DNA from 4 places in the Streptomyces sp. NPDC107522 genome. Region 3 is predicted to be linked to each of the others. Evidence: riboswitches for the same ligand, from Rfam matches in the RefSeq annotation. Region 3 holds a riboswitch; each other region holds the start of a gene.
The links. A riboswitch is a leader RNA that binds a small molecule or an ion and turns the genes downstream of it on or off. The one in region 3 is predicted to bind cobalamin.
Positions count from the first base shown of each region.

Region 1: it holds a riboswitch for cobalamin, as region 3 does, so the genes downstream of both, ACZ7L6_RS11045 (ribonucleoside-diphosphate reductase subunit alpha) here and ACZ7L6_RS01005 (energy-coupling factor ABC transporter permease) in region 3, are expected to answer to the same signal.
Region 2: it holds a riboswitch for cobalamin, as region 3 does, so the genes downstream of both, ACZ7L6_RS19210 (prenyltransferase/squalene oxidase repeat-containing protein) here and ACZ7L6_RS01005 (energy-coupling factor ABC transporter permease) in region 3, are expected to answer to the same signal.
Region 4: it holds a riboswitch for cobalamin, as region 3 does, so the genes downstream of both, ACZ7L6_RS38095 (cobalamin biosynthesis protein) here and ACZ7L6_RS01005 (energy-coupling factor ABC transporter permease) in region 3, are expected to answer to the same signal.

Region 1 is NZ_JBVKAU010000003.1:221,569-228,816, forward strand. Features, by position in the region: gene ACZ7L6_RS11035 (NACHT domain-containing protein) at 1-986, opposite strand, end outside; gene ACZ7L6_RS11040 (GNAT family N-acetyltransferase) at 1,130-1,636, shown strand; cobalamin riboswitch at 1,654-1,828, shown strand; gene ACZ7L6_RS11045 (ribonucleoside-diphosphate reductase subunit alpha) at 1,955-4,336, shown strand; gene ACZ7L6_RS11050 (ribonucleotide-diphosphate reductase subunit beta) at 4,336-5,343, shown strand; gene ACZ7L6_RS11055 (hypothetical protein) at 5,351-6,127, opposite strand; gene ACZ7L6_RS11060 (hypothetical protein) at 6,155-6,328, opposite strand; gene ACZ7L6_RS11065 (helix-turn-helix domain-containing protein) at 6,422-7,248, shown strand, end outside.
Region 2 is NZ_JBVKAU010000005.1:446,196-453,443, reverse strand. Features, by position in the region: gene ACZ7L6_RS19225 (MBL fold metallo-hydrolase) at 1-173, shown strand, start outside; gene ACZ7L6_RS19220 (nuclear transport factor 2 family protein) at 216-704, shown strand; gene ACZ7L6_RS19215 (phosphotransferase) at 744-1,409, opposite strand; cobalamin riboswitch at 1,445-1,586, shown strand; gene ACZ7L6_RS19210 (prenyltransferase/squalene oxidase repeat-containing protein) at 1,698-2,924, shown strand; gene ACZ7L6_RS19205 (SCO2322 family protein) at 2,921-3,556, shown strand; gene ACZ7L6_RS19200 (CbiQ family ECF transporter T component) at 3,670-4,743, shown strand; gene ACZ7L6_RS19195 (ABC transporter ATP-binding protein) at 4,740-6,425, shown strand; gene ACZ7L6_RS19190 (ECF transporter S component) at 6,422-7,248, shown strand, end outside.
Region 3 is NZ_JBVKAU010000001.1:229,798-237,045, forward strand. Features, by position in the region: gene rox (rifampin monooxygenase) at 1-857, opposite strand, end outside; gene ACZ7L6_RS00990 (energy-coupling factor ABC transporter ATP-binding protein) at 1,005-1,859, opposite strand; gene cbiQ (cobalt ECF transporter T component CbiQ) at 1,856-2,605, opposite strand; gene ACZ7L6_RS01000 (energy-coupling factor ABC transporter substrate-binding protein) at 2,612-3,013, opposite strand; gene ACZ7L6_RS01005 (energy-coupling factor ABC transporter permease) at 3,010-3,711, opposite strand; cobalamin riboswitch at 3,742-3,925, opposite strand; gene ACZ7L6_RS01010 (hypothetical protein) at 4,040-4,774, opposite strand; gene ACZ7L6_RS01015 (RNA polymerase sigma factor) at 4,771-5,328, opposite strand; gene ACZ7L6_RS01020 (hypothetical protein) at 5,472-5,825, opposite strand; gene ACZ7L6_RS01025 (helix-turn-helix transcriptional regulator) at 6,067-6,816, opposite strand; gene ACZ7L6_RS01030 (DUF2231 domain-containing protein) at 6,934-7,248, shown strand, end outside.
Region 4 is NZ_JBVKAU010000020.1:87,902-95,149, reverse strand. Features, by position in the region: gene ACZ7L6_RS38115 (class II aldolase/adducin family protein) at 1-577, opposite strand, end outside; gene ACZ7L6_RS38110 (lysozyme) at 797-1,546, shown strand; gene ACZ7L6_RS38105 (inorganic phosphate transporter) at 1,710-2,945, shown strand; gene ACZ7L6_RS38100 (hypothetical protein) at 2,980-3,201, shown strand; cobalamin riboswitch at 3,793-3,932, shown strand; gene ACZ7L6_RS38095 (cobalamin biosynthesis protein) at 4,035-4,994, shown strand; gene ACZ7L6_RS38090 (cobyric acid synthase) at 4,991-6,502, shown strand; gene cobN (cobaltochelatase subunit CobN) at 6,499-7,248, shown strand, end outside.

The DNA of each region.
Region 1 (7,248 bases), on a different contig from region 3:
TCCTCCTCGCTGAGCGGTTCCAGCTCCACGATCGCCGCGGAGGTGCTCTCCAGCGGGCTGTGCGGCCGCGAGGCGATGACGAGGGGCAGCTTCTCCTCGTGGGCCCGCTCGATGGCCTGCCGGATGATGTTGTCCCGGTTCTGCTGGAGGCCGTCGCCGAGGAGGGCCTCCTCCAGTCCGTCGGCGATGACGACCGGCTTGTCGTCGGCGAGCAGTTGCTGCCAGACCCGCTCGGTCTTGCCGCGCGCGAGGATGCCGCGCGGTGCCTCGTCGGCGAAGCGCTGTCTGGCCATGCGTTCGAAGTCCAGGTCGGTTCCGTCGGTCGCGTCCCGCAGCCGGATCGGCACGGGCACGGCGTTCTGCCGGGCCAGCAGCTCGGTGAGCCGTACCAGGACGGCTGTCTTGCCGACGCCGACGCCGCCGACCAGCAGATAGGGCCGGCGGTTGTCACGCTCCCGCAGCCGTTCGGCGATGACCTGGGCGACCTCCTCGCGGCCGACGATCTCGGCGGTGTCCGGTCCGGCGGTGGGCACCAGCCGACGGGGATCGACCCGGGCCTTGGCGAGGTAGCGCCGCTTGGTCCACCGGTACCACCAGAACAGGAAGAGCGCGGCGGCGACCGAAGCGGTGAGTACCGGCCCGATGAACCGCACGAGGGCGTCGACCCCCGGTTCGTCCTGCAGTTTTTCGATGGTCGTCGGACCGTCGGCGATCAGCATGTGCACACCCGCCCCGACCCAACCGAGCACCACGAGCGCGCCGAGTACCCACCCCGCCCTGGCCACGTTGGTGTACGAGATCCACCTGCGCCATTTCTTGGGACGCGTCGTGCCGCGGCGGGCCTCCAGACGGATCGTCAGCGAGTGCCAGTGGCCCACGAACCCGCGCCTGGCCCAGCTGCCCGCCCTCCTCGGAGCCAGCGTCGCCATCGGCGCGTTGCGCGGCCGCTCCTTGCCGGGCGGGCGGCGGACGACTCTCGTCATCATGCGTCTCCTTCCGAGAAGGGCTCTCGAAACGGAGGGACCGCGGGCGCCGACGCCTACCTCCATGGAAGCACTCCCAGCCCGCCCTGCAACCCGGTCGAAAAACCCCGGGCCCGCGGCCGTCCCCGTCCGGCAGACTCGGGCCCATGGACATCGTGATCCGGCAGGTGGAACCCGGAGAGTACGAGGCCCTCGGTGAGATCACCGCGCAGGCCTACCTCCAGGACGGGCTGCTCGACTTCGGGCACAGCGACGAGTACCTCGGCGAACTGAGGGACGTGGCCAAGCGGACGGCCGCCGCCGAGGTGCTGGTCGCCGTGGAGAACGGCCGCGTCGTCGGCGGCGTCACCTTCGTGCCGTCCGGCGGCCCCATGGCCGACATAGCCGGCCCCGGCGAGGCGGAGATCCGCATGCTGGCGGTCTCACGGGAGGCACGCGGCCGGGGCGTCGGCGAGGCCCTCGTGCGGGCCTGTATCGACCGCGCACGGGCCACGGACGGCTGCCTACGGATCGTCCTGTCGACCCAGCGCACCATGCACGGCGCCCACCGCATCTACGAACGTCTGGGCTTCGCTCGCACACCCGACCGGGACTGGAACCCGATCCCGCACCTCGACGACATCACTCTCCTCACCTATGAGTTGACGCTCTGAAACCACCGCGACACAACATCTGGGGGTGGCGTGGCGGGTGAGCACAAGATGTATGCTCATGCTCGCTGTCGCCGCAGGGGAATCCGGTGCGAATCCGGAACTGTCCCGCAACGGTGTACTTGTGCATGTCTTTTCCCGGAATCGTCGTGCGCAGGAGTCAGTCCGAGGACCTGCCGACAGTGCACCCGGCCATCCGGTCGGCGTGCCCTGACGTCCGGGCCTCGTGGAATGGGCCGGTGGACGCGACGCCGTGTGCGCTCGTGTGCTGCCCCCTGCCCTCGTGCGAGGCCCCCGTGCCGAGCGAGGGAGAGCCCCCACGTGACCATCGCGCCAGCAGACCCGGCCTCAGCAGTGCCGTCCGCGGCAATGGCGGCGACCGACGGTCCCGGTGCCGCGCTGCTGCGGATCCTGACCGAGCTGACCGCCGACCTCCCCGACGCCGACCCCGGCCGGGTCGCCGCCGCCGCGCTGCGCGGCCGGTCCGCCCGGGCCGACGAGGCCGAGTTGCGCGAGCTGGCCACGGAGGCGGCCGCCGGTCTCATCTCCGAGGACCCCGCTTACTCCCGGCTGGCCGCCCGGCTGCTGACCATCTCCATCGCCGCCGAGGCCGCCTCGCAGGGCGTGACGTCCTTCACCGAGTCCGTCGCGGTCGGGCACCGGGAGGGCCTCATCGCCGACCGGACCGCCGAGTTCGTGCGCCTGCACGCCGCCCGCCTGGACGCCCTCGTCGACCCGGCCGCCGACGACCGCTTCGGCTACTTCGGCCTGCGCACCCTGCACAGCCGCTACCTGCTCCGGCACCCCCTCACCCGCAAGGTCATCGAGACGCCCCAGCACTTCATGCTGCGTGTCGCCGCAGGCCTCGCCGAGGACGACACCGTCCGCGCCCTGGACGAAGTCGCCGCGCTCTACGGGCTCATGAGCCGCCTCGACTACCTGCCCTCCTCCCCCACGCTCTTCAACTCCGGCACCCGGCACCCCCAGATGTCGTCCTGCTACCTCCTCGACTCCCCGCTGGACGAGCTGGATTCCATCTACGACCGCTACCACCAGGTCGCCCGCCTCTCGAAGCACGCCGGCGGCATCGGGCTGTCGTACTCCCGCATCCGCAGCCGGGGTTCGCTGATCCGCGGCACCAACGGGCACTCCAACGGCATCGTCCCGTTCCTGAAGACGCTCGACGCCTCCGTCGCCGCCGTGAACCAGGGCGGCCGGCGCAAGGGTGCCGCCGCCGTCTACCTCGAGACCTGGCACTCCGACATCGAGGAGTTCCTGGAGCTGCGGGACAACACCGGTGAGGACGCCCGCCGTACGCACAACCTGAACCTCGCGCACTGGATCCCGGACGAGTTCATGCGCCGGGTCAACGCCGACGAGCAGTGGAGCCTCTTCTCACCGGCCGATGTGCCCGAGCTGGTCGACCTGTGGGGCGAGGAGTTCGACGCGGCGTACCGGAAGGCGGAGGCGGCGGGGCTCGCGAAGAAGACCATCCCCGCCCGTGACCTGTACGGCCGCATGATGCGCACCCTCGCGCAGACCGGCAACGGCTGGATGACCTTCAAGGACGCCGCCAACCGCACCGCCAACCAGACGGCCCTGCCCGGCCATGTCGTCCACTCCTCGAACCTCTGCACCGAGATCCTGGAGGTCACCGACGACGGGGAGACGGCGGTCTGCAACCTGGGGTCGGTCAACCTCGGCGCCTTCGTGGACGGGAACGACATCGACTGGGAGCGGCTGGACGCCACCGTCCGCACCGCCGTCACCTTCCTCGACCGTGTCGTCGACATCAACTTCTACCCGACCGAGCAGGCGGGCCGGTCCAACGCCAAGTGGCGCCCGGTGGGCCTCGGCGCGATGGGCCTGCAGGACGTCTTCTTCAAGCTGCGTCTGCCCTTCGACTCCCCCGAGGCCAAGGCGCTCTCCACCCGCATCGCCGAGCGCATCATGCTCGCCGCGTACGAGGCGTCCGCCGACCTGGCCGAGCGCAGCGGCCCGCTGCCGGCCTGGGAGAAGACGCGTACGGCCAAGGGTGTCCTGCACCCCGACCACTACGACGCCGAGCTGAGCTGGCCGGAGCGCTGGGCGGCCCTGCGCAAGCGGATCGCGACAGTCGGCATGCGCAACAGCCTCCTCCTCGCCATCGCGCCGACCGCCACCATCGCCTCCATCGCCGGCGTCTACGAGTGCATCGAGCCGCAGGTCTCCAACCTGTTCAAGCGCGAGACGCTCTCCGGCGAGTTCCTCCAGGTCAACTCCTACCTGGTGAAGGACCTGAAGGAGCTGGGCGTGTGGGACGCCCGCACCCGTGAGGCCCTGCGCGACTCCAACGGCTCGGTGCAGGACTTCGCCTGGATCCCGGCGGACGTGCGGGCCCTGTACCGCACGGCGTGGGAGATCCCGCAGCGCGGCCTGATCGACATGGCGGCGGCGAGGACCCCGTTCCTCGACCAGTCCCAGTCCCTGAACCTCTTCATGGAGACGCCGACCATCGGCAAGCTCTCCTCGATGTACGCGTACGCCTGGAAGCAGGGCCTGAAGACGACGTACTACCTGCGCTCGCGCCCGGCGACCCGCATCGCCCGCGCGGCACAAGCCCAAGCTCAGCCCGAGAAGACCATCCCCGTCCAGCAGGTCGCCGAGCCCGACGCCGTCGCCTGCTCCCTGGAAAACCCCGAGTCCTGCGAGGCCTGCCAGTAATGTCCAACCAGAACCTGCTCGACCCCGGCTTCGAGCTGACTCTCCGCCCGATGCGCTACCCCGACTTCTACGAGCGCTACCGGGACGCCATCAAGAACACCTGGACCGTCGAGGAGGTCGACCTCCACTCGGACGTCGCCGACCTCGCCAAGCTCAGCCCCGCCGAGCAGCACCTCATCGGCCGCCTGGTCGCCTTCTTCGCGACGGGCGACTCGATCGTGGCGAACAACCTGGTGCTGACGCTGTACAAGCACATCAACTCCCCGGAAGCGCGCCTGTACTTGTCGCGCCAGCTCTTCGAGGAGGCCGTGCACGTCCAGTTCTACTTGACCCTCCTCGACACCTACCTCCCCGACCCGGAGGACCGCGCGGCGGCCTTCGCGGCCGTGGAGAACATCCCCTCCATCCGCGAGAAGGCCGAGTTCTGCTTCAAGTGGATGGACTCGGTGGAGAAGCTCGACCGGCTGGAGTCCAAGGCGGACCGCCGCCGCTTCCTGCTCAACCTGATCTGCTTCGCCGCGTGCATCGAGGGCCTGTTCTTCTACGGCGCCTTCGCGTACGTCTACTGGTTCCGCAGCCGGGGCCTGCTGCACGGTCTGGCCACCGGCACCAACTGGGTGTTCCGCGACGAGACGATGCACATGTCCTTCGCGTTCGAGGTGGTCGACACCGTCCGCAAGGAGGAGCCGGAGCTCTTCGACGACCAACTCCAGCAGCAGGTCACCGACATGCTGAGGGAGGCCGTCGAGGCCGAGCTGCAGTTCGCGCGCGACCTGTGCGGTGACGGCCTCCCGGGCATGAACACCGACTCGATGCGGCAGTACCTGGAGTGTGTCGCCGACCAGCGCCTGACGCGCCTCGGCTTCGCTCCGGTGTACGGCTCCGAGAACCCCTTCTCCTTCATGGAGCTGCAGGGCGTTCAGGAACTCACCAACTTCTTCGAGCGGCGCCCGTCGGCGTACCAGGTCGCCGTGGAGGGCACGGTCGACCTGGACGAGGACTTCTAGCCCGCGGCTACTTCAACGCCACCGCGTCCCCGGCCGACACGACCCGCGCGGTCGTCGTCGTGCCGGGGAAGTACCAGCGCCAGCTGCCCGCCGAGGTGACGGTGACCTTGGTGCTGAGCTTGCCGTGGGTGCCCGTCGTCACGGTCTTCACCGTGCTGTAGTGGGCGCCCCCGGCGGGCCGGAACTGCAGCTTGACCGGCTGCCCGGTGTACCCGTGGTACTCCAGGTTCTCCCAATTGGCCCGCGTCAGCTTGCCGTTGACGGTGAGCGAGGCACCCTTGGCGACGGGCTCGGGGGTCGCGTCGGTGGTGAGCTTCGAGGCACGCTTGACCTTGTAGAGGGCGATACGGTCGGAGATCCAGTAGTCGCCGTCGTTCGCCTTGACGGTCGCGTTGACCTGCCACTCGCCGGCGACCCTGTTGGAGTCGATGTCGTCGCTGTGAGGGATCCAGGCGGGGTCGATGGTCATCGTGCCCGTGCAGACGGACGTGGTCGCGCTCTTCTTCACACAGGACGAGTCACCGTCCCAGGTCGCGAAGCCGTACGCGTTGGACGTGTTGAACGTGCTCAGATCCGTGATCTTCTTGACGCCCGAATCGTCCGTGATGGTGATCGCGATCGGGTACTTCACGGTCTTCGTCGTGCCGACGATGACGTTCTTGCCGTTGTTGACGACGGTCTTGGTGACCCGGATGTCGCCCTCGCCCTCGGCATGGGCGCCAGTGGCCGTGAGCAGGGCCAGGGCTGCCGCCCCGCCTGCCACGGCCCACAGTCTGTGTCTCATGATCCTCCCCTGTTGGTGCAGGAGAGGTTACGCCGCCCGCGCGAAGCGCTGTCGGCGGGTGTGACGCTCCTGGGCCTCCCTGATCTGGCGGTCGATGCGCCGGTCGCGCATGATCCCGATCACTGACGGGAGGACCAGGAGGACGAACATGCCGAGAACGGTGAGCATGGAGATCAGTCCTTCTGTCTGTTCCGTAGTCATGACACCACTGTCGCGCCTGACACTCCTTACGAACAGTGGCAGGACTGCCGTAGAACCTCGATTTACTGCCACCGATGAGGCACACTTGGCAGCATGCTGAAGAACGTCGCCGCCGTCCTCGTCGATGGTGTGCATCCCTTCGAACTGGGCGTCGTCTGCGAGGTGTTCGGCCTCGACCGGAGCGACGAGGGCCTGCCCACGTACGACTTCGCCGTCGTCTCGGCGGAGGGGCCGTCGCTCGGTACGCATGTCGGCGGGCTCACCGTCTCCACGTCGTACGGGCTCGAGCGCCTGGAGGAGGCCGACCTGATCGCCGTACCGGCCTCGGACGCGAACGTCACCCGCGACTATCCGCCCGACCTGCTCGACGCGCTGCGCCGGGCCGTCGACCGAGGCGCCCGGGTGCTCAGCGTCTGCTCCGGTGTCTTCGTGCTGGGCGCGGCCGGGCTGCTCGACGGGCGGCGCTGTGCCGCCCACTGGCGGCACGCCGAGCTGCTCGCCCGGCGTTTTCCGCGGGCGGTCGTCGAGCCGGACGTGCTGTACGTCGACGCCGACCCGGTGATCACCTCCGCCGGCACGGCGGCCGGCATCGACGCCTGTCTCCACATCGTGCGCAAGGAGCAGGGCCCCGAGGTCGCCAACAGGATCGCCCGGCGCATGGTGGTGCCGCCGCACCGGGACGGCGGACAGGCCCAGTACATCGAGCGCCCGCTGCCCCGCGCCCAGTGCGACACCGTCGGCGAGGTGCTGGCGTGGATGGAGCGGCACCTGGACGAGGAGGTCACCGTCGAGCAGCTCGCCGAGCGTGCGCACATGTCGCCGCGCACCTTCGCCCGCCGCTTCCAGCAGGAGACCGGCACGACTCCCTACCGCTGGATCCTGCGCCAACGGGTGCTGCTGGCCCAGCAGTTGCTGGAGGC
Region 2 (7,248 bases), on a different contig from region 3:
CCCCCTGGCAGCTGGCCGAACGCATGGAATGGAACCGGACCTGGGACCAGATCCCCTACGGCTCACGGAACATCGCGATCGCCGAGGCCGAGTCGCATCTGCGGCAGCTGGTGAAGCTGGGGCGGGCGGAGGCGGTGGCGGGGAGTGAGCCGGTGACATACGTGGCGGTGTAATTCGATCGTGCCGCTGCGCTCCCGGCTGGTACCAACGGCCTCATGGACCCCATGGAGCAACTCCTCGCCGAACGTGCCTGCGAGCGCCTGATCCTCGACTTCGTCCACCGCCTCGACCTCGGCGAACCGGCCTCCGTCGCCGACCTGTTCACCGAGGACGGCCGGTGGGAGTGGCCTCCTCCGGGAGACGGTCGGCGTTCCGAGGGACGGAAGGCACTGCGGACGTACTTCGGCGCACGGCCGGCGGACAAACTCTCGCGGCGGATCATGTCCAACATCCGCGTCACGGTGACCTCCCCGGACACGGCCGAGGCCACGTCGTACTTCACGACGTACCGCGTCGAAGGCTGGACGGGCGGCATGGTGCCGGCCGGCCCGCCGGTCCAGGTCGGCCTCCCCCACTCTCGACTTCGCTCGAGCGGGGGGACCCCCATCGAGGACACCTTCCGTCGCATCGCCGGTCAGTGGCTGCTGGCCTCCCGCACCCTGCACCTGCCGTTCGGCGGCCCCATGCCGAGGGTCGACAGCTGAGCTATTCCGCGGACCGGTGCCCGCCTCCACTCGCGTCCACTAGCGCATGAACGTACGGATCAACTCCCCGGCGTCACCGAGGAGTTCGACCTCACGCCGAGTCATCGTCGGATTCTCCGCGCGGCGCCGCAGCGCCTGCGCCAGGCCGGCCTCGGTGAGGTCGCACGGGTCGGCGAGCAAGGCGGCCAGGAGGGGTCGGGCAGGTTCGGCGAAGGGTCCGTCGTCCACGGCGACCTGGGCGAGGATCACCGCGGAGGAGCCCCAGTCCAGGGCGGGGTCGCCGTCCCGTGCGTTGTCCCAGTCGATCACGTAGGGGCCGTCGGGCGTGAGGATGACGTTGTCGGGATGCAGGTCCAGGTGCAGCACCGAGCCCTGAGACCGGTGTGCGGGGACGCGGTGCAGTTGCCGCAGCAGGCGGGCGAGGATGCCGCCCGCCTCGTCCGCGCCCATCTCCCCCTCGGCCAGCGCCCGCAGCATCGTCGGCCCCGACAGCCGCTGCATCACCAGATCGGTCCGCGAGGAGTCGGCGAGCCGCACCCGCGGCGCCGGATAGCCGTGTTCGCGCACGTGCGCCATCACCGCGCCCTCGGCCGGCCCATCCCCGTACCCGTCCCGGAAGCGGCGCACCACCCACGCCTCGTCGAGTTCGTACACGTCCGCGGTACGCCCCGACCCGAGCAGTCTCCCCACGGTCCCCTCAGCCATGGCCCGAACCTACCCGCCCGCCCAGGCGGCCCTCAGGGGTTCGGTTACGGCCGGGTAGAGTGTCGGCGTCGTCATCACACCCGTACGGGGGGAAGCCGGTGCAAATCCGGCGCTGACCCGCAACCGTGAGCCACCCAGTGGCAAGCCGGATCGCCCCGCACGGGTCTTGTGACCGGCTCACGTGCACCGGCAACCGGCCGGCGCACGGCACCGTCGAGGTACGGAGCCGAGCCGCCCGGGGTCTCCCCTGTGCTGCCCGGTTCCCCTAGGGAAGGGCACCCGCCGATCATGTACGTCCGCCGCAGCGCCGCGGCCCTGGCCGCCGTCACCGTGATCGGCACGGCCACTGCCACGCCCGCAGTCGCCGCCGACTCGTCCCCGTCCGCGTCACCGTCCGTCGCGCTCCCCGCCGGGCTGTACGGCACGACCGACCCGACGTACGACGGTGTCTGGCGCCAGTCCCTCGCGCTGCTCGCCCAGGACACGGTGGGCGTGAAGCCGGCGGCGAAGGCCGTGGACTGGCTCACCGGGCAGCAGTGCGCCAGCGGGGCATTCGCCGCGTTCCGCGCCGACACCTCGAAGGCCTGCGACGCGAAGACCATGGTCGACACCAACAACACGGCCGCCGCCGTCCAGGCCCTCGCCGCGCTCGGCGGACACGACGCCGTGACCGGCAAGGCGGTGGCCTGGCTGAAGTCCGTGCAGAACAAGGACGGAGGGTGGGGGTACGCGGCGGGCGGCGCGAGTGACGCGAACTCGACCTCCGTGGTGATCGGTGCGCTCGCGGCCGTCGGTGAGAAGCCGGGCGACGTACGCAAGGGGGGCAAGTCGCCGTACGACGCCCTGGTGTCCCTCGCCCTCCCCTGCGGTGAGGACGGTGGCGGCGCCTTCGCCTACCAGCCGGACAAGAAGGGCAAGTTGTCGGCCAACGCGGATGCGACGGCGGCGGCCGTCGTCGGCGCGTTGGGCCAGGGCATGCTGACGGCGAAGGCGGGCGACAAGGCGGAGGCCGCCTGCGCCGACGGCTCCCGCCTCACCCCGGAGCAGGCAGCGGCCAACGGCGCCGCGTACCTCGGCAAGGAACTCGCCAAGGACGGCCACCTCACGTCCGCCCTCGCCGGCGCCGAGGACCAGCCCGACTACGGCAACACCGCGGACGCGGTCGTCGCACTCGCCGTACAGGGTGGTGAGGCGGCGGCCCAGAAGCCCCTGGAGTGGTTGGAGAAGAACGCCGCGTCCTGGGCGAAGCAGAGCGGCCCGGCAGCCTACGCCCAGCTGATCCTCGCCGCCGACGCGGCGGGCGCCGACCCCCGGGACTTCGCCGGCACGGACCTGGTCGAGCAGCTCAACGCGACGGGCCCGGCACCCCACAAGGCGGCGGACAAGGCCGCGGACGAGAAGGAGGAGGACGAGGACAGCCCCTTCGGCGTGTGGTGGTACGTCGGCATCTTCCTGGTCGTGGGCATCGGCATCGGCTTCCTGCTGAGCGGCCGCAACAAGGGCGGACGGCAGTGATACGCCGCGCGCTCGCCCCGCTCCTGGCCGCGCTGGTCCTCCTGACCGGCGCGGCCCAGGCCGCCCAGGCGACCGGCTACCGCTACTGGTCCTTCTGGGACCGCGACGGCGACACCTGGACCTACGCCACCCAGGGCCCCTCCACCGCCCGCCCCTCCGACGGCGACGTCCAGGGCTTCCGCTTCGCGGTGAGCGAGGACTCCAAGGACGCGGCCCGCCCGAGGGGCGCGGCGGTGTTCGAGGTGATCTGCGCGAGGACTCCGCCCCAGGACGGCAAGAAGCGGGTTGCTCTCGTCATCGACTTCGGTACGCCGGCTGACGCCCCGTCGGGCGAGACGCCACCGGCTCGACGTACGGCATGCGCGCGGGTGACCGCCGACGCGACAACCGCGGAAGCGCTCGCCTCCGTGGCCAGGCCGCTGCGGTACGACACGAACGCCCTGTTGTGCGCGATCGCGGGGTACCCGGAGAAGGGGTGCGGGGAGCAGGTGTCGGGGGCGAAGAAACCGACGGCCACCGAGAAGACGGACGAGTCGGACGGCGGCCCGTCGCTGGGCCTGGTCGCGGGGATCGCCGTAGTGGCCGTGTTGGGAACGGCAGCGCTGTGGCAGGCACGACGGCGGCGAGCGTGACGGCAGGCGGAGCCACCCAGCCTGCGGGCAGTCGTGCCGCTGGGGCGGCGCCCGTCCCTAAGAGGGGCGGCACCCGGCCGGCGCAGGCAAGCGTCCCAACCCCCCGCCCACAGCTGCACCCCGGTGCCTGGTGGCTCTGGTCCCTGTCCCTCGGCACCGCCGCAACCCGCACCACCAACCCCCTCCTCCTCACCCTCCTCATAGCAACCTCCGCCTACGTAGTAGCCACCTGCCGCCCCGACACCCCCACAGCCCGCTCCTACACCGCCTTCGTCAAACTCGCCCTCGCCGTCCTCCTCATCCGCCTCCTCTTCGCCACCGCCCTCGGCTCCCCCCTCCCCGGCACCCACGTGATCGTCACCCTCCCCGAACTCCCGCTTCCCCACTGGGCCCAGGGCATCCGCCTGGGCGGCAAGGTCACCGCCGAGACCCTCCTCAGCGCCCTCTACGACGGTCTGAGACTCGCCACCCTCCTCATCTGCGTAGGCGCGGCGAACTCCCTCGCCGGCCCGACCCGCCTCCTCAAGTCCCTCCCCGGCGCCCTCTACGAAATGGGCGTGGCGGTGGTGGTCGCCCTCACCTACGCTCCCCACCTGATCGCCGACGTCCAGCGTCTGCGCGCCGCCCGCCGCCTGCGCGGCCGCCCCCACACCGGCATCCGCGGCCTGCTGCACGTCGGGCTCCCGGTCCTGGAGGGCGCGTTGGAACGCTCCGTCGCGCTCGCCGCCGCGATGGACGCCCGCGGCTACGGCCGTACCGCCGACGTCCCGCCCCGCGTCCGCCGTACGACCACCGCGCTCACCCTCGGCGGCCTGCTGGGCGTCTGCGCGGGGACGTACGGCCTCCTCACCGCCGAAGGCGGCACGTACGGCGTCCCGGCCCTCCTCATCGGAGTCGCCGCCGCCCTGGCAGGGCTCCGCCTCGGCGGTCGCCGCACCCTGCGCACCCGTTACCGCCCGGACCGCTGGGACGCCCGCGCCTGGCTGGTCGCCGGTTCCGGCGCGGCGGTCGCCGCCCTGCTGACCCTCGCCGCGACCCGCGACCCGGCGGCCCTGCACCCCGGCGTGATCCCCCTCGAGGTCCCCACCCTCCCCCTGTGGCCCGCGGCGGCCGTCCTACTCGGCCTGCTCCCGGCCTTCGTCAGCCCCGCACCCCGCAGTCCCGCCGCCCCCAAGGAGCCGTCGTGATCCGCTTCGAGAACATGTCGGTGACCTACGACGGCGCCCCCGAACCCACCGTCCAGTGCGTCGACTTCGAGGTCCCGGAAGGCGAACTGGTCCTCCTCGTCGGCCCGTCCGGCGTCGGCAAGTCCACCGTCCTCGGCGCGGTGAGCGGACTCGTCCCGCACTTCACCGGAGGCACCCTGCGCGGCCGCGTCACGGTGGCCGGCCGGGACACGCGCACCCACAAGCCCCGCGAACTCGCGGACGTGGTGGGCACGGTGGGCCAGGACCCCCTCTCCCACTTCGTGACCGACACCGTCGAGGACGAACTGGCCTACGGCATGGAGTCACTGGGCCTCGTCCCCGACGTCATGCGCCGCCGGGTCGAGGAGACCCTGGACCTCCTCGGCCTCACCGACCTCCGCAACCGCCCCATCGCCACCCTCTCCGGCGGCCAGCAGCAGCGCGTGGCGATCGGCTCCGTCCTCACCCCGCACCCCAGCGTCCTGGTCCTCGACGAACCGACGTCAGCCCTGGACCCGGCCGCCGCCGAAGAGGTCCTGGCGGTCCTCCAACGCCTGGTCCACGACCTGGGCACCACCATCCTGATGGCCGAACACCGCCTGGAACGAGTCATCCAGTACGCCGACCAGGTCGCCCTGCTCCCGTCCCCGGGCGCGGCCCCGATCCTCGGCACCCCGGCGGAGGTGATGGCCGTGTCCCCGGTGTATCCCCCGGTCGTAGACCTCGGCCGCCTGGCAGGCTGGTCCCCCCTGCCTCTGACGGTCCGGGACGCGCGGCGGTGTGCAGCGGACCTGCGGGAACAGCTCAAGGAGCGGGAGGGCCTCGCCCTCAAGGGGCGCGGGGAACTGCGCGATCAACCACAACGAACCCTCAGCCGCCAACGATCAACACCCCCCGCGCTATTGGGCGAAACACCCACCCACCGCCGATGGTTCCGACGCAGGCGCACCCCCACCGCCCCAACAACCACACATGCAGCCCAAGTACGAGCCCTCGCCATAACCCGCGACCACATCCGCGCCCTCCACCGCATCGACCTCACCGTCACCCTCGGAGAGATCGTCGCCGTCATGGGCCGCAACGGCGCCGGAAAATCCACCCTCCTCAACACCCTGGTCGGCCTCATCAAACCCTCCGCCGGCTCGGTCACCCTCGGCGGAGCCGTCGGCCTCGTCCCCCAGGAACCCCGCGACCTCCTGTACGCGGACACGGTCGCCGCCGAGTGCACAACCGCCGACGCCGACGCCGACGCAGCACCCGGCACCTGCCGCGCCCTCGTCTCCGCGCTCCTCCCGGACGTCCCCGACGACACCCACCCCCGCGACCTCTCCGAGGGCCAGCGTCTGACGCTCGCGCTGGCCATCGTCCTGACCGCCCGCCCTCCTCTCCTCCTCCTCGACGAACCGACCCGCGGCCTGGACTACGCGGCGAAGGCCCGCCTCGTCACATTGCTGCGCGACCTCGCCGCGCAGGGGCACGCCATCGTGCTGGCGACGCATGACGTGGAGCTGACCGCGGAACTCGCCCACCGGGTCGTGCTCCTCGCCGACGGTGAGGTGATAGCGGACGGCCCAGCGGCGGACGTGGTGGTCGCCTCGCCCTCCTTCGCCCCGCAGGTGGCCAAGATCCTGGCCCCGCAGAAGTGGCTCACGGTCGCCGAGGTGAGGAAGGCCCTGGCATGACCGACCGCTCCACTCCCCGTGCTCCCCAGGCCCGAGCCGTCCGTCTGGGACCCCGCTCCGTCGCCGCCCTCCTCCTGGTCAGCGCGGTCGGCGTCGCCGCGCTCGGCTGGCCCTTCCTCGCCCCGCCCGAGGCGCAGGTGAGCGCCCATGCGCAGGACGCCCCGTGGCTGTTCACGTGCCTGCTGCTCCTGCTGGTCGCCGTCGTCGCCGCGACGATCTCCGAGTCCGGGCTCGGCCCGAAGGCGGTGGCGATGCTGGGCGTGCTGGCGGCGACCGGCGCCGCCCTGCGCCCGCTCGGCGCCGGGACGGCCGGCATCGAGCCGATGTTCTTCCTGATGGTGCTCAGCGGCCGGGTTCTCGGCCCGGGCTTCGGGTTCGTCCTCGGCGCGGTGACGATGTTCGCCTCCGCCCTGCTCACGGGCGGCGTGGGGCCGTGGATGCCGTTCCAGATGCTGTCGATGGGCTGGTTCACGATGGGCGCCGGGCTGCTGCCGGGCCCGGACCGTCTGCGGGGGCGCGGTGAGCTGGTCCTGCTGGCCGGCTACGGCTTCTTCGCCGCGTTCGCCTACGGCACGGTGATGAACATGCAGGGCTGGCCGTACCTCCTCGCGGACGGCTCGAACATCGCTCCCGACCCCGAGGCCGGGCCCCTGGCCAACCTCGCCCGCTTCGTCGCGTACTGCCTGGCGACGTCGCTCGGCTGGGACCTCGGCCGGGCTGTCGTCACCGTGATCCTCACCTTCACGCTCGGCCCGGCGATCCTCAAGGCGCTGCGCCGGGCCACGCGCCGTGCCGCCTTCGAGAGCCCGGTCACATTCGACGC
Region 3 (7,248 bases):
CCGGTCGGTGGGTGGATGTGCGCCGCGTCGCCGGCCAGCAGCACCCGGCCGACCCGATAGCGCTCGGCCTGGCGAGTGGCGTCGCCGAACCGGGACAGCCAGCGCGGTGAGTGCACGCCGAAGTCGGTGCCGGCGTACGCCCGCAACTGCTGCTTGAACTCCTCGAAGGCCGGCGGGACCGCACGGTCCTCGGCCACCCCCTCGGCAGGCACGATGACGCGGTACACCCCGTCCCCGAGGGGCCCGAGACCGAACCTCTTCTGGGTCTTGCGGACCTCCCCGACGACGGCGGCGACCGTCGCCGGATCCTCGGTCACCTCCATCTCACCCAGCAGCGTCTCGACCCTGCTGGGCTCACCGGGGAAGCCGACGCCGAGCAGCCTGCGCACCGTGCTGCGGCCGCCGTCGCAGCCGACCAGGTAGCGCGAGCGCAGCCGCGTGCCGTCTGCCAGCTCGGCGGTCACCCCGTCCTCGTCCCGGCTCAGCCCGACCAGCTCGCAACCGCGCCGGATCTCCACGCCGACCTCGGCGGCGTGCTCGGCCAGCAGGCGATCGGTGGTGGGCTGCGGGATCCCGAGGACGTACGCGTGCGCGCTGTCCAGCCGGACCGGCGAGGGCTTCTCGATCCCGGCGAAGAAACCGCCCACCGGGTACTGCCTGCCGTGCGCGAGGAACCGCTCCAGCAGACCGCGCTGGGCCATCACCTCGATGCTGCGCACATGCAGCCCGAGCGAGCGGACCACCTTGGTCGGCTCCGCCTCCTTCTCCAGCACGACCACGTGCACGCCGTGCAGCCGCAGCTCGCAGGCCAGCATCAGGCCGGTCGGTCCGCCACCGGCAATGATCACGTCGATCATCACAACCCCCTGTCCTCGGCGGGAGATTCTGCAGGAGGACGGGGGCCTTGCCGCAAGGCCCCCAGTGCGCTATACGTTGAGAGTGGCAAGGAGTGGGTGACCTCCTTGCCTTTGTCTTTTTCAGCGGTAGCGGCGGTACGCGGTACGTCAGCCTTCGGCCGCCGTGTGCGCCGCCGCCAGGGCGGCCAGCTCGGCCGGATCCCGCGGACCGGGTGCCGTGTCGTCCAACAGGCCGTGCGCGCGGAGCAGTTGGGTCGCGGCGATGCCCCAGGGCAGCCGCAGCCCCGCCTGCTGCAGCAGGTCGGTGCGGGACAACATCGCGGCCGCGGGGCCGGTGCGCACCCCGGACGGGGTGAGGAGCGCCGCCTCGTCCGCCCAGCGCAGGGCCAGGTCGACATCGTGCGTGGCCATCACCACCGTCGTGCCGGACGTGCGCAGCCCTTCGAGGATGGTGAGCAGGCGTTCCTGACCGTCCGGGTCGAGCCCGGCGGTCGGTTCGTCCAGGATCAGCACACGGGGCCGCATCGCGACGGCGCCCGCGATGGCCGTGCGCTTGCGCTGCCCGTACGACAGCAGATGAGTGGGCCGGTCGGCCAGTGCCGAGATGTCCAGGGCGGCGAGCGCCTCGTCGACCCGGGCGCGCACCTCGGCGTCGGGCAGGCCGAGGTTCAGCGGGCCGAAGGAGACGTCCTGGGCGACGGACGCGGCGAAGAGCTGGTCGTCGGGGTCCTGCACCACCAGCTGGACGGTCGTCCGCAGCCGGGTCAGCCCCTTGCGGTCGTACCTGACCGGCGAACCCTCCACCGTGAGCCGGCCGCTGTCCGGCCGCAGCCCGCCGCTGAGCAGCCGCATCAGCGTGGTCTTGCCGGTGCCGTTGCGCCCGAGCAGCGCCAGTGCGCTCCCCTCGTGCACGTCGAAGTCGAGGTCGCTGAGGACGAGAGGGCCGTCCTCGTAGGCGTAGGACGTGCCCCGCAGGGCGACCAGGGAGGTGGGCTCGCTCATGGCAGGGCCCTTTCCAGTACGAGGGTGAGGGCGGCCAGCGCGATGAGAAGTGCGCAACTCGCGGCCGTGAAGCGGACGGAGACCCGGGCCTCGGGCACCAGGACGCGCAGGGTGCCGTCGTAGCCGCGCCCGGCGAGGCCGGCCTGGAGCCGGGCCGCCCGGTCGAAGGCCCGGATGAACGCGGTGGCGCCGAGCCCGGCCAGGGAGCGCCACTCCGCGGCCCGGCCGGTGTGCCCGAGGCGGGCGGCCTGGGCGTCCCGGATGCGCCGCAGGGAATCCAGGAGCAGGAAGCTCATGCGGTACGTCACCAGGGCGACGTCGACGACAGCCGCGGGCACGCCGGCCTTCACGAGGCGGGGCAGCAGGTCGGACATCGGGGTGGTGAAGGCGAACAGCAGCACTCCGAGGGAGGCGGCCGAGGTGCGCAGCAGCAGCTCACCGGCCCGCAGTGGACCCTCGTCGGCGAGCGAGACGAAGCCCTCCGGCCCGCCGACCTGGACCAGCAGCGTGGCCGCACCGGTCACGCAGAAGCCCAGCGGCACGCGGTAGGCGCGCCACAGCCGGCGGCCGGGCACGCCCGCCGGTCCCAGCAGCACGGTCAGGGCGGTGACCAGGACCAGTGCGGCTCCCGGCCACGGTGGCAGCGAGATCGCGAGCACGGTGAGGCCGAGCCCGAGCACGGCCTTGTCCACGGGGTGACGGCGGCGCCAGCGACTGCTGTGCGCCGCCGCGTCGATCGGCAGCACGCGGGCTCAGTCCTGTTGTTCGGCGGGAGACTTCCCGGTGGTCCCACTGGGCACGCTCCCGGCCGTCCCGCTGGGCACGCTCTTGGACTCCCGTTCCCGTTCCAGCGCTCGCTGCTCGCCCTGCCGTCGTCCGCGGTGCAGGCCGAAGTAGTAGGCGAGGACACCGGCGCCGAGGGCCGCCTGGAGGGAGAACAGAGCCGACTCGATCTCGCCGGACGGCGGCTCGTACAGCGGCGAGAACCACGGCTCGTAGTCCGGTTCGATCTCGGTGATCGCGGTCTCCGCCTCGCCGTCGGAGCCCGTGAACGGCTCCTCCTTGTGGTCGCCGAGGCCGAGAGCGAGCGGCAGCACGGCGAGCGCGGCGACGACGAGCAGCAGCAGGATGTTGATCTTCGTGTTCCTGCTCATCGGGCCACCGCCTCGGTCTCGGCGCGGGACTGCTTCTTGGCGAGGAGCACGCCCAACCGGGTCAGTTCGCCCCTGCTTGACTGCACCAGCAGCCGCATCACGAGCACCGTCAGCAGTCCCTCGCTCACTGCGAGCGGGAGCTGGGTGACGGCGAAGATGGAGCCGAACTTGCCGAGCGCGCCCAGGAATCCGCTGCTCGGGTCGGGAAAGGCGAGCGCCAGCTGGACGCTGGTGACGCAGTAGGTGGACAGGTCGGCGACGAACGCCCCGGAGAAGACGGCGACCATCAGCGGCACGTCGTACCGCCGCAGCAGCCGGTAGATGCCGTATCCGGCCCAGGGCCCGACTATCGCCATCGAGAACACGTTGGCGCCGAGCGTGGTCAGGCCGCCGTGCGCGAGCAGCAGCGCCTGGAAGAGCAGGGTGATGGTGCCCAGGACCGCCATGATCGGTGGCCGGAACAGGATGGCGCCAAGGCCGGTGCCGGTGGGGTGGGAGCAACTTCCGGTCACCGAGGGCAGCTTCAGCGCGGAGAGGACGAAGGTGAAGGCTCCGGAGGCGCCGAGGAGCAGCGTGCTCTCCGGGTGCTCCCTGACCTCACGGGTGAGGGAGCGGACTCCGTGGACGACGAAGGGCGCGGACGCGACGCCCCAGGCGACCGCGTGCGCCGGAGGCAGAAAACCCTCGGCTATGTGCATGGCTCAGCAGACCCTCTCCAGCACCTCGTGGATGGTTGACGCGCCTTGGCCGGTCTCCTGGCTGACGGGTACCACCGCCCGTGCCCCGCCTTCCCGGGCCCTAGGACCCAGTGGCTGCCCGTGAGGGCCGGAGCCGGACTTCCCGATTCACAGTGGCGAGGGCCGCACCGGCATCACACCGGATTTCCCGTTCACCAAGGCGTGGTGACAGTAGTGCCCGCACAGGTCGGCTGACAAGCGCGCCTGGGGGCGCGAAGGGGGCGTTCACCTGCTTCGAGATGAGGGGCTCGGCGGGAGCGCCGCTTGTGTGGCTTGGCTCGGGCGTTGCCTAGCCCGGCTTGGAAGGCCCCTTCGAGGACTTGTTCTTGACCTGGCCTTTCGGTGTCTTTTTCGTCCTGGTCGGCTCCGGATCGGCCTCGGCTTCCGGTTCCGAACCGGTCAACCGGGCGCAGTAGGCCGCCACATGCTCTTCCCCGCCCGCGGCCCGGACGAGGCGCTGCCATGCCGTGGCGTTCGGGGCGTGCCCACGGCTCTTGATCTTCTCGTAGGAGCGGCAGTGCGCTTCGACGTTCTTGGCCGTGTCGGGGTGCCGGGAGGGCGTGGTCGGTGTCGTGCCCGACTCGGCGGGAGGGGTGGGCTGTTCGCCGTCAGCGGCTGCCGCCGGGCCGCGGGTGCTGTGATGGGTGGCCGTACCGCCGGGGCCAGGGGTGCCGGCCCGCGGTGTGTCCACCACGCCGATGGAGGCGAAGGCGATGCCGCCCAGCAGCGCACTCGCGGCGACGGCGACGGCTCCGCCGCGTGCCCAGCGCCGCTTGGGGGGTTTCGGGCGCCAGTCGTCCCGGCGCCGGGTGCGCAGGTCCTGTTCGCCTGCCGTGCGCGCGCTGCGGAACGCAGCGACGGCCGCCTGCTCGGCGGTGGCGTCCAGGTCCTGCTCCCGCAGGGCCTCGCCGATCCGTTCCGCCGTCCTGTCCGGGGCGGACGCGTCGTCGAGGTCGCTCGCGGGGTGGGCGTGGGGTGCTGCCGGGCGCGAGGCGGCTCCGGGTTCGTGAGCCTCGCCGCTCAACGGTTGGCCTCCGTTTCGATCGGTGCCCATCTCGGTTCTCCCAGCGTCCGCGCGACCTCATGTGTCACCTCGCGCGGACCCGACTCCCGGGCCAGGCTCTTCAGACCGCGGCGGGCCAGAATCCGTACGACGGCGCGGGGTCTGCCCATCACTCTGGCGGCCGCGGGCTCGTCGAGGTGTAAGGCGTGGCGCAGCAGGACCGCCTCGGCCTGGCTGCGGGGCAGACGGGCGAGGAGGGCCGGGAGGGTCTCGGCGGACGGTGTCGCTCCGCGGGGCGATGTGCCCCGCTTCCGGAGGTGATCGAGCGCGTGGCGTCGGGCGATGCTCGCCGTCCAGCCGCGGAATCCATGACCGTCGCCGCGAAACCGTGGCAGCTCGCGGGCGATCTCCTGCCAGGTGGCGACGGCGATGGCCTCGGCGTCCTCGCCCGCGATCCCGCGCAGGTAGCCGAGCAGGCCCGGCCGGACCAGCCGGTACAGCGCGGCGAACGCGGCTTCGTCACCGTCCTGGGCCCGGGCCACCGCACTGCCCAACGTCACCTCGTCGGCCGCCATGTGCGCAGCAACCTCTCCTCGCCCCACAGCCGGTCGCGTCCCACTGGCCGGCCAACGCCCCGGAGCGTACGGCACGTTTCATGAGCGCCGGGCCGCTTCTCAGAGAATCGGTGGGGCTGTGTTTCACGGTCGATCCAGTGAAGTCAGGCCCGGTTGAGTCGGGCTGCGATTCCGTGACCGATCAGCAAATACATGACTGCGGGAAGTCCATAATTGAGGACGACGCGTAGGCCCTCTGTGTCCATCGTGAAAATGTCCTGGGACCACCAGGCCAGCCAGTCCGCCGTTCCCTGCACGAACGTGACGAACACGTTCGCCTGGTTCGCGTCGAGCAGGAACAGCAGGATCCACAAAACCAGTAGGCCTGCCGCGGTGTCGGCGATCGTGCAGACCGTCAGCGCCGCGCGCCGCCCGGTGGCCTGGCGGCGTACGAAGCGGTCCGGGTCCGAGGGCTGGTTGTGGGCGGGATATCCGGAAACCGGGTCCGTGTGACTCACGAGCAATTCCGATCTGACGAGGTGTCGTTTCGAAGCGGCCACTCGGGGGGTTTATCCGCTCCTCTTCAGCTCTGCGTCCTGCTCGCGTGTCCGCGTTACACCTCAATACCCGGCGCCCCAAATATGGCCGCCTATTCGGGCACTTACCCAAATGTTCGGGTGCGGTGGCACATTTGAGGACGGCGCGGGTCGAGCCCACGCTTCTGGTCCGGTGTGCAGCGAGGCCTTCCGGCCCTGCGCCCTACGAGGCGTCGCGGGCGCAGGTCGTGTCCGTGCCCCCGGCCGGTTCGCCGCCCTCCGTGCCGGGACGGCCGGCGCGGAGTTCGACGCAGCAGGCGCCGGGGTGGGGCGCCAGGACGGCCGTGGTGTCCCGGTCGCCCGTGGCGGCCAGGTAGCCGCACAGGAAGGCGTGGTTCATGCCGCAGACCAGCTCCGGTGCCTGGGCGGCGACGGGATGGAAGGGGCAGTTGTGCAGCACGGTCCGCCCGTCCCCGCCGTCCTCCGGATCGAAGCCGAAGGCCTCCAGGAACGCGGTGACATCGGCGGCGGGGGCCTCGGCGCCGAGCGCTTCGCCGCGCTCGTGGGCGACGCGCAGGGACGCCTCCTGGGCGCTCTCGCCGGGCCGCTGGGCGGTGATGGCCTGCGCCAGGAGCGAGGCCAGCAGCTCCTGACGGCGCGGCGGCAGGCTCAGCGCGAGCGTGTGCGGAGCGGGCTCGTACACCTTCGGCGCGCGGCCGACCCGGCGCGGCCTCGGCCCGCCGTGGCGGGCCTGCAGCAGCCCCGACGCCACCAGCTTGTCCAGGTGGAACGCGGCCAGCTTGCGGGAGATGCCGACCGCGGCGGACGCCTCCTCACGGGTCACCGGCCGGCGTGCCCGCCGTACGAACTCCAGCAGCCGGCGCCGCGACTCGTCGCCCAGGACGGCGAGCGCGGCCATGGCGTCGGCGCCGGTCGGAGGCGTGGACGCTGCTGCCGGGGGTTCGGACGTCACGCGCTCACCGTAACTCCGGCGGACCACCATCGGCGGGGGTACTCGGCACCTGTCTTGACCGGTGGCACGAATAAGACCAACAATTATTGGTGAAACAACTCACAGGTGAGGTGCCGTATGACGGTGCACAGTGAGCTACGCGATCCGCATCAGGCGAAACAGCCGGTCAGCGGCGCCCTGGCGGGCCCTTACGGGCACCCCTTCCATCCGATCCTGGTCACCGTCCCGATCGGCGCCTGGGTGTCGAGCCTGGTCTTCGACATCGCCTCCCGGATCGTCGACCGGCCCGGCTTCCTGGCCCACGGATCCGCCTGGCTGATCGCCATCGGCGTGATCGGCGCCCTGGTGGCGGCGTGCGTCGGCTTCCTCGACCTGTTCGCCATTCCCACCGGCACCCCGGCCTTCCGTACGGCTCTGGTGCACATGGCGCTG
Region 4 (7,248 bases), on a different contig from region 3:
CGTAGGCGATCGTGCCGTGGTTCCGGAGGAGGCAGGCGGTGCGGTCGGTGAGGGCCCGGAGCATGTTCTCGGCCAACTCCTGGGTGCCGTACGTCGCATACGGGGCAACCCGGACCGGTCCACCGAGCGCGGCGGCCATGTAGTGGATCAGCGGGAGCTCGGGGACCAGGGTCGAGACGGCCGTCGCGTGGACGGCGTGGGTGTGGACGACGGCGCCGGCGTCCGTGGCGCGGTAGACGGCGAGGTGCATCGGCAGCTCGCTCGTCGGCACCAGCGCGCCCAGCACCTGCCGGCCGTCGATGTCGACCCCCGTCACGTCCTGCGGCGTCAGGCGGTCGTACGGCACTCCCGACGGCGTGACCAGCACCGTGTCCCCGACCCGCACCGAGACGTTCCCGGACGTGCCGACGACCAGCCCGTCGGCGACGGTCCGGCGCGCCGTCGCCACAAGGGCCTCCCAGGCATCCGCCTCCTCGGGGCGCACGCGCCTGCCCCACGGCTCGCCCACTTCCTGCGCGCGCTCGCGCGCATCCCTCCCACCCCGAACACCCCGCTGGTCCCGTCGCTCCTCAGCCATGTCCTCAGCCATGCGGCGATCCTGCCAGGCCCCATCGCGACGCGGCCTCAAGTCGCCCAGGAGGCGGGGCACTTTAGGCCGGAAGACCGGCGTCCGGAAGGGTGCATATACGGATACATCACTCTCTTCCCGTGCTTGGCCGGAGATCGACAGGCATTCAATGACCTTCCAGTAATCTCTGGGGGATTTGTCGTGCACGTCGCCATTCCGGGGGGAAATATGGCTCGTGATCGCAAACCGTCCCGTCACCGCTCCCGCCTCATAGCGGCGTCCGTGGCAGCGCTCGCCTTCGGGGGGACCGCGCTCGCCGAGATTCCGGCGGCGGCAGCAGGCAAGCCCAAGGGCCACGACGTCTCTTCCCACCAGAAGAACGTCAACTGGCAGAGCTCGAAGGCGAAGGGCGCCACGTTCGTCTACGTCAAGGCGACCGAGTCGCACACCTACCGCAACCCCTACTTCAACCAGCAGTACAACGGTTCCCGCAACGCGGGCCTCATCCGCGGCGCCTACCACTTCGCATTGCCGGACAAGTCGTCGGGCAGGTCGCAGGCGCAGCACTTCGTGCGCAACGGCGGCGGCTGGACGCCGGACGGCTGGACGCTGCCGCCCGCGCTCGACATCGAGTACAACCCGTACAGCAAGCACAAGTGCTACGGACTGAGCAAGGCCAAGATGGTCAACTGGATCCAGTCCTTCAGCAACGAGGTGAAGCGTCTCACCGGCCGTCGTCCGGTGATCTACACCACCACGCACTGGTGGAACACCTGCACCGGCGCCAGCCGCGCCTTCGCCTCGAATCACGCCCTGTGGACAGCCCGCTACAACTCCTCGAGCGCGGGGGCACTGCCGGCCGGATGGCAGTTCTGGACCTTCTGGCAGTACGACAACGGCGGCGGGAGCCTGCCGGGTGACCAGAATCTCTTCAACGGGTCCATGAGCCAGCTGAGGAAGTTCGCCCGCGGCTACTAGCCGTGCGGCGCCCGGGCCGCGCGCTGTCCGACGGAACCGGAGCCTCCGCTCATAGGAGAAACCCTCCCTGCCGGACACCGTGCGGCCTGCCCCAGTTCACCTTCCGTTCACTCAGGTTACCTACGTTCGACAGGCCAACGACCTCGAACGATTGCCTGGGTAAATGGAAAACTTCTCGCTGATCCTCGCGATTGTGGTGGTAACCGCACTCGCGTTCGATTTCACGAACGGTTTCCACGACACCGCCAACGCGATGGCCACGACCATCTCGACCGGTGCGCTCAAGCCCAAGGTCGCGGTGGCCATGTCCGCCGTGCTGAACCTTGTAGGCGCCTTCCTCTCCGTGGAGGTCGCCAACACGATCTCCAAGGGTCTCGTCGACGAGACCGGCATCCGTCCCGAGGTCATCTTCGCCGCCTTGGTCGGCGCGATCCTCTGGAACCTCCTGACCTGGCTGGTCGGACTTCCGTCCAGCTCCTCGCACGCCCTCATGGGCGGTCTGATCGGCGCCACCATCGCCTCGGCGGGCATGGGCGCGGTCCACGGTGACGTACTGGTCACCAAGGTCCTCATCCCGGCGATCGCGGCCCCGCTGGTCGCGGGCATCGCCGCCATGCTGGCCACCCGCCTGACGTACTCCCTGGGCAAGAAGGCCGACGGCAACGCGTCCAAGAAGGGCTACCGCGCCGGCCAGATAGCCTCCGCCGGCCTGGTCTCCCTCGCCCACGGCACCAACGACGCGCAGAAGACGATGGGCATCATCACCCTCGCCCTGGTCGCCGGCGGCACCCTCGCCCCCGACTCCGACCCTCCCACCTGGGTCATCCTCTCCGCGGGTCTGGCCATCGCGCTCGGCACCTACCTCGGCGGCTGGCGCATCATCCGCACCATGGGCAAGGGCCTGACCGACCTCCAGCCGCAGCAGGGCTTCGCCGCCCAGACCAGCGCCGCGACGGTCATCCTGGCCTCCTCCCACCTCGGCTTCTCCCTCTCCACCACGCACTCCGTCTCCGGCTCGGTGATGGGTGCGGGCCTCGGCCGCAAGGGCGGCGTCGTCCGCTGGTCGACCGCCACCCGCATGTTCGTCGCCTGGGGCCTCACGCTCCCGGCCGCCGCGCTGGTCGGCGCGCTCGCGGAGTACGTGACGGGCTTCGGCAACTGGGGCACGGCCCTCGTGGCGGTCTTCCTGGTCGCCTCCAGCGCCGCGATCTGGAAGCTCTCCCGCCGTGAGGTCGTCGACCACACGAACGTCAACGAGACCGACGAGCCGGCCGGCGTGGTGACCACAGCCATCGCCGCCGTGACCCCGCCCCCGACAGGCACGGCGACCGAGGACCTCACGGCCACGATCCCGGCCCCGGCGACCGAACCGGCGGCCTCGCCGGCCACCACGGTCTGAGCCCCGCCCACCCGGTAACGAAGGAAACAGCAGTATGAAGATCGACTGGGCGGCCCTCGGTTCCGTCTTCGGCGTCAGCCTCGTGGTCACGGTGGCCCTCGTGGGCCTGTTCACCCTCGGCATCGCGGGCCTGTCCCGCCAGGAGAAGGCCTCGGCCCAGGGCGGCTCGGCCGCCTTCGCGGTCACCGGCGCGTACGCGTGCTTCGCTGCGTGTGCGGCGGCTGTGGGATACGGGATCTATCTGATCGTGGCCTGACATACGGATTGCGCCGGGCGGGTGCGGGGACGACGTTCCCCGCACCCGCCCGGTCGTCATTTCCGGGACAGTAGCGCGACCTTGCTGTCGTACAGAGGGGCGCCGAACTCGATACAGCCGGCGAGTCGTGGCCGGACTCCCACCGGACGCCACGGCGGCTGTCCATGGTGAAGAAGGCGGCCAGTTCGTCAGCCTCCGCGCCATCCGATTCCTTCAGACGGACAGGCTCCGCCGTCAGTTCCTCACCCCGTCGCTCCACGATCAGCCGACCGAACAAGTACTCGGCGCCGTGCTCGGCGCCGGCGGGAAAGACCCACCGCCGCGCCGAGCCCTGCCAAGAGGCGGGCTGCTCCCGGTCCACCCGATTCGTCAATTCCCATACAGTTTCGACGAGTTCCTTACATCTCGTAGCACCTCGTACGACTTATTGGAGGCGCCCGATACCCTCGCCGCAACGGACTTCGCGGAAGGCCACCCGTCACAGGGAATTCGACCCGAGTCGGTTTCCTGGGCCCCGGCGGGGTGCTGGCCGGTGCCACTCATGTGGGCTTCTGCACACTCTCCCCTCGCAGGTCAACAGCAAGTTGACGCCCCTTCCAACCCCGTGGTGGACTGCCGGAGCCATGTACGGCGGTAGGAGAGGAAGCCGGTGTGAATCCGGCGCGGTCCCGCCACTGTCACCGGGGTAGATAGCCCCGGGAGCCAGGAACTCTCACCGCCGGTCTCGTCGAACCAGGGCGTGGACACCCTGAGTGAGGACATAACGCGATGCTCGCCTGCCGATCGAGATGCAGTGTCGGACCCACGTCTGAACCGACGGTCGGCTGACCCCGATGCGTGCCGATCGCGTCTTCGCGTACGGCGCCGCCGCCGGACTTCTCGGTGATCTGCTGCTCGGCGACCCGCGCCGGGGGCATCCGGTCGCCGCGTTCGGGCGGGCCGCCGGGGCCGTGGAGAAGGTGTTGTGGCGGGATCACCGCGGACGGGGCGTGCTGCACACCGCCGTGTGCGCGGGCGGTGCGGTGGCGCTCGGCGCCGTCGCGCAGCGCGTCGTACGGCCGTCGCGTGCCGCCTCCGTCGCGCTGACCGCCGCCGCCACCTGGGCCGTTGTCGGCGGGACCTCGCTCGCGCGTGAGGCGCGGGTCATCGGGCGTGCCCTCGATGCGGGGGACGTCGAGGGGGCCCGGGAGCGGCTGCCGCATCTGTGCGGGCGGGATCCGCAGGCGCTGGACGCGGACGGGATCGCCCGGGCCGTCGTCGAGTCCGTTGCGGAGAACACCTCCGATGCGGTGGTGGGGGCGCTCGTGTGGGGAGCCGTCGGTGGGGTGCCGGGGCTGCTCGGGTTCCGGGCCGTGAACACGCTGGACGCCATGGTGGGGCACAAGTCGGCCCGGTATCGGCGGTACGGGTGGGCCTCGGCCCGGCTCGACGACGTGGCGGGCTGGCCCGGCGCGCGGCTGACCGCCGTGCTGGCCGCTGTTGGGAGTGGTGACGCCCGCGGGGCCGTACGGGCGTGGCGGGCCGATGCCGCGAAGCACCCGAGCCCCAACGCCGGGCCCGTCGAGGCCTCGTTCGCGGGGGCCCTCGGGGTGCGCCTGGGCGGGACGCTGTCGTACGGCGGGCGGGTCGAGCACCGGCCCGTGCTCAACGGCGCCGCCGGGCGCCCCGTTCGGGTCACGGACATCGAGCGTGCCGTACGGCTGTCGCAGCGCGTGAGCTGGCTCGCGCTGGGCGTGTGCGCCGGCGCGCGGCTCCTGAAACGAGGCCGCACCAAGAGAGGACGTACGTCATGACGGGTGGTGGGCTTCTCGTCGCCGGTACCACCTCCGACGCCGGGAAGAGTGTCGTCACCGCCGGGATCTGCCGGTGGCTGGTGCGGCAGGGCGTCAAGGTAGCGCCCTTCAAGGCGCAGAACATGTCCCTCAATTCGTTCGTCACGCGCGAGGGCGCCGAGATCGGGCGGGCTCAGGCCATGCAGGCGCAGGCCTGTCGCGTCGAGCCGACCGCGCTGATGAATCCCGTGCTGCTCAAGCCCGGTGGCGAGCAGAGCAGCCAAGTCGTGCTGCTGGGCAAGCCGGTGGGTGAGCTGAGCGCACGCGGATACCACGGCGGGCGGCAGCAGGCGCTGCTGGGGACCGTGCTGGACTGTCTCGCCGAGTTGCGGGGCACGTATGACGCGGTGATCTGTGAGGGGGCGGGGAGTCCCGCCGAGATCAACCTCAGGCGGACCGACATCGTGAACATGGGGATCGCCCGGAACGCCGGGCTGCCCGTGCTCGTGGTCGGGGACATCGACCGCGGCGGGGTCTTCGCCTCGTTCTTCGGGACCGTCGCGCTCCTCAGCCCCAAGGACCAGGCGCTCGTCGCCGGGTTCCTCGTGAACAAGTTCCGGGGGGATGTCAGCCTCCTGGAGCCCGGCCTGGACATGCTGCACGGGCTCACCGGGCGGCGGACGTACGGTGTCCTGCCCTTCCGGCACGGGCTCGGCATCGACGAGGAGGACGGCCTGCGGGTCTCCCTGCGGGGGACGGTACGGGAGTCCAACGTCGCTCCGCCGGTCGGGGAGGACGTGCTGCGCGTCGCCGTCTGTGCGATTCCCCTGATGTCCAACTTCACCGACGTCGACGCCCTGGCCGCCGAGCCGGGTGTCGTCGTGCGGTTCGTGGACCGACCGGAGGAGCTCGCCGACGCCGACCTGGTGGTCATCCCCGGCACCCGCGGAACCGTCCGCGCCCTGGAGTGGCTGCGCGAGCGGGGGCTCGCCGAGGCCCTCGTGCGCCGGGTCGCCGAGCAGCGGCCCGTCCTCGGCATCTGCGGCGGCTTCCAGATCCTCGGCGAGCACATCGAGGACGACGTCGAGAGCCGGCGCGGGCATGTCGACGGGCTCGGGGTCCTGCCCGTCCGGGTGCGGTTCGCCCGCGAGAAGACCCTCACCCGGCCGAGCGGGGAAGCTCTCGGCGAGCACGTCGACGGGTACGAGATCCATCACGGGGTTGCCGAGATATCGGGTGGCGACCCCTTCCTGGACGGCTGCCGGGTCGGCCAGACCTGGGGCACGCACTGGCACGGCTCGCTCGAGTCGGACGGTTTCCGGCGGGCCTTCCTGCGGGAGGTGGCGGCCGCCGCGGGCCGCCGCTTCGTGCCGGCCGCCGACACGTCGTTCGCCGCGCTGCGCGAGGAGCAGCTCGACCGGCTCGGCGACCTGATCGAACAGCACGCGGACACGGACGCGCTCTGGCGGCTCATCGAGTCGGGCGCGCCGCAAGGACTGCCTTTCATTCCACCGGGAGCGCCCGCATGAGCACTGTGTTGTTGTTGTCGACCGCCGACACGGACCTGCTGGCGGCCCGGGCCGCCTCCGGTGCCGACTACCGGATCGGCAACCCGACGCGCGTGGACGTCGACGGCGAGCTGGCCGCGCTGCTCGACGGCGCGGACATCGCCGTCGTACGGCTGCTGGGCGGCAAGCGGGCCTGGGAGGACGGGCTCGCCAAGCTGAAGGCGTCCGGTGTCCCGACCGTGCTGCTGGGCGGCGAGGCCGTCCCCGACGCCGAGTTGATGGCCGAGTCGTCCGTCCCGGCCGGTGTCGTGGCCGAGGCGCTGAAGTACCTTGTCGAGGGCGGGCCCGCCAACCTCACCGAACTCGCGCGGTTCCTCTCGGACACCGTGCTGCTGACGGGCGAGGGCTTCGTCGAGCCGCAGAAGATGCCGGAATACGGCGTCCACGGCGAGCGCCCCTTCGTCGAGGGCCGTCCGACCGTCGGCGTGCTCTTCTACCGGGCCCATGAGCTGAGTGGCAACACCGCCTTCGTGGACACCCTGTGCGACGCCGTCGAGGCGCACGGCGCCAACGCCCTTCCCGTGTACTGCGGTTCGCTGCGCGGCGCGGACGACGGACTGTACGAGATCCTCGGCAAGGCCGACGCCCTCGTCGCCACCGTCCTCGCGGCGGGCGGCACGCACGCCTCGCAGGCATCGGCGGGCGGCGACGAGGAGGCCTGGGACATCGGCGCGCTCGCCGACCTGAACGTCCCGGTGCTGCAAGGG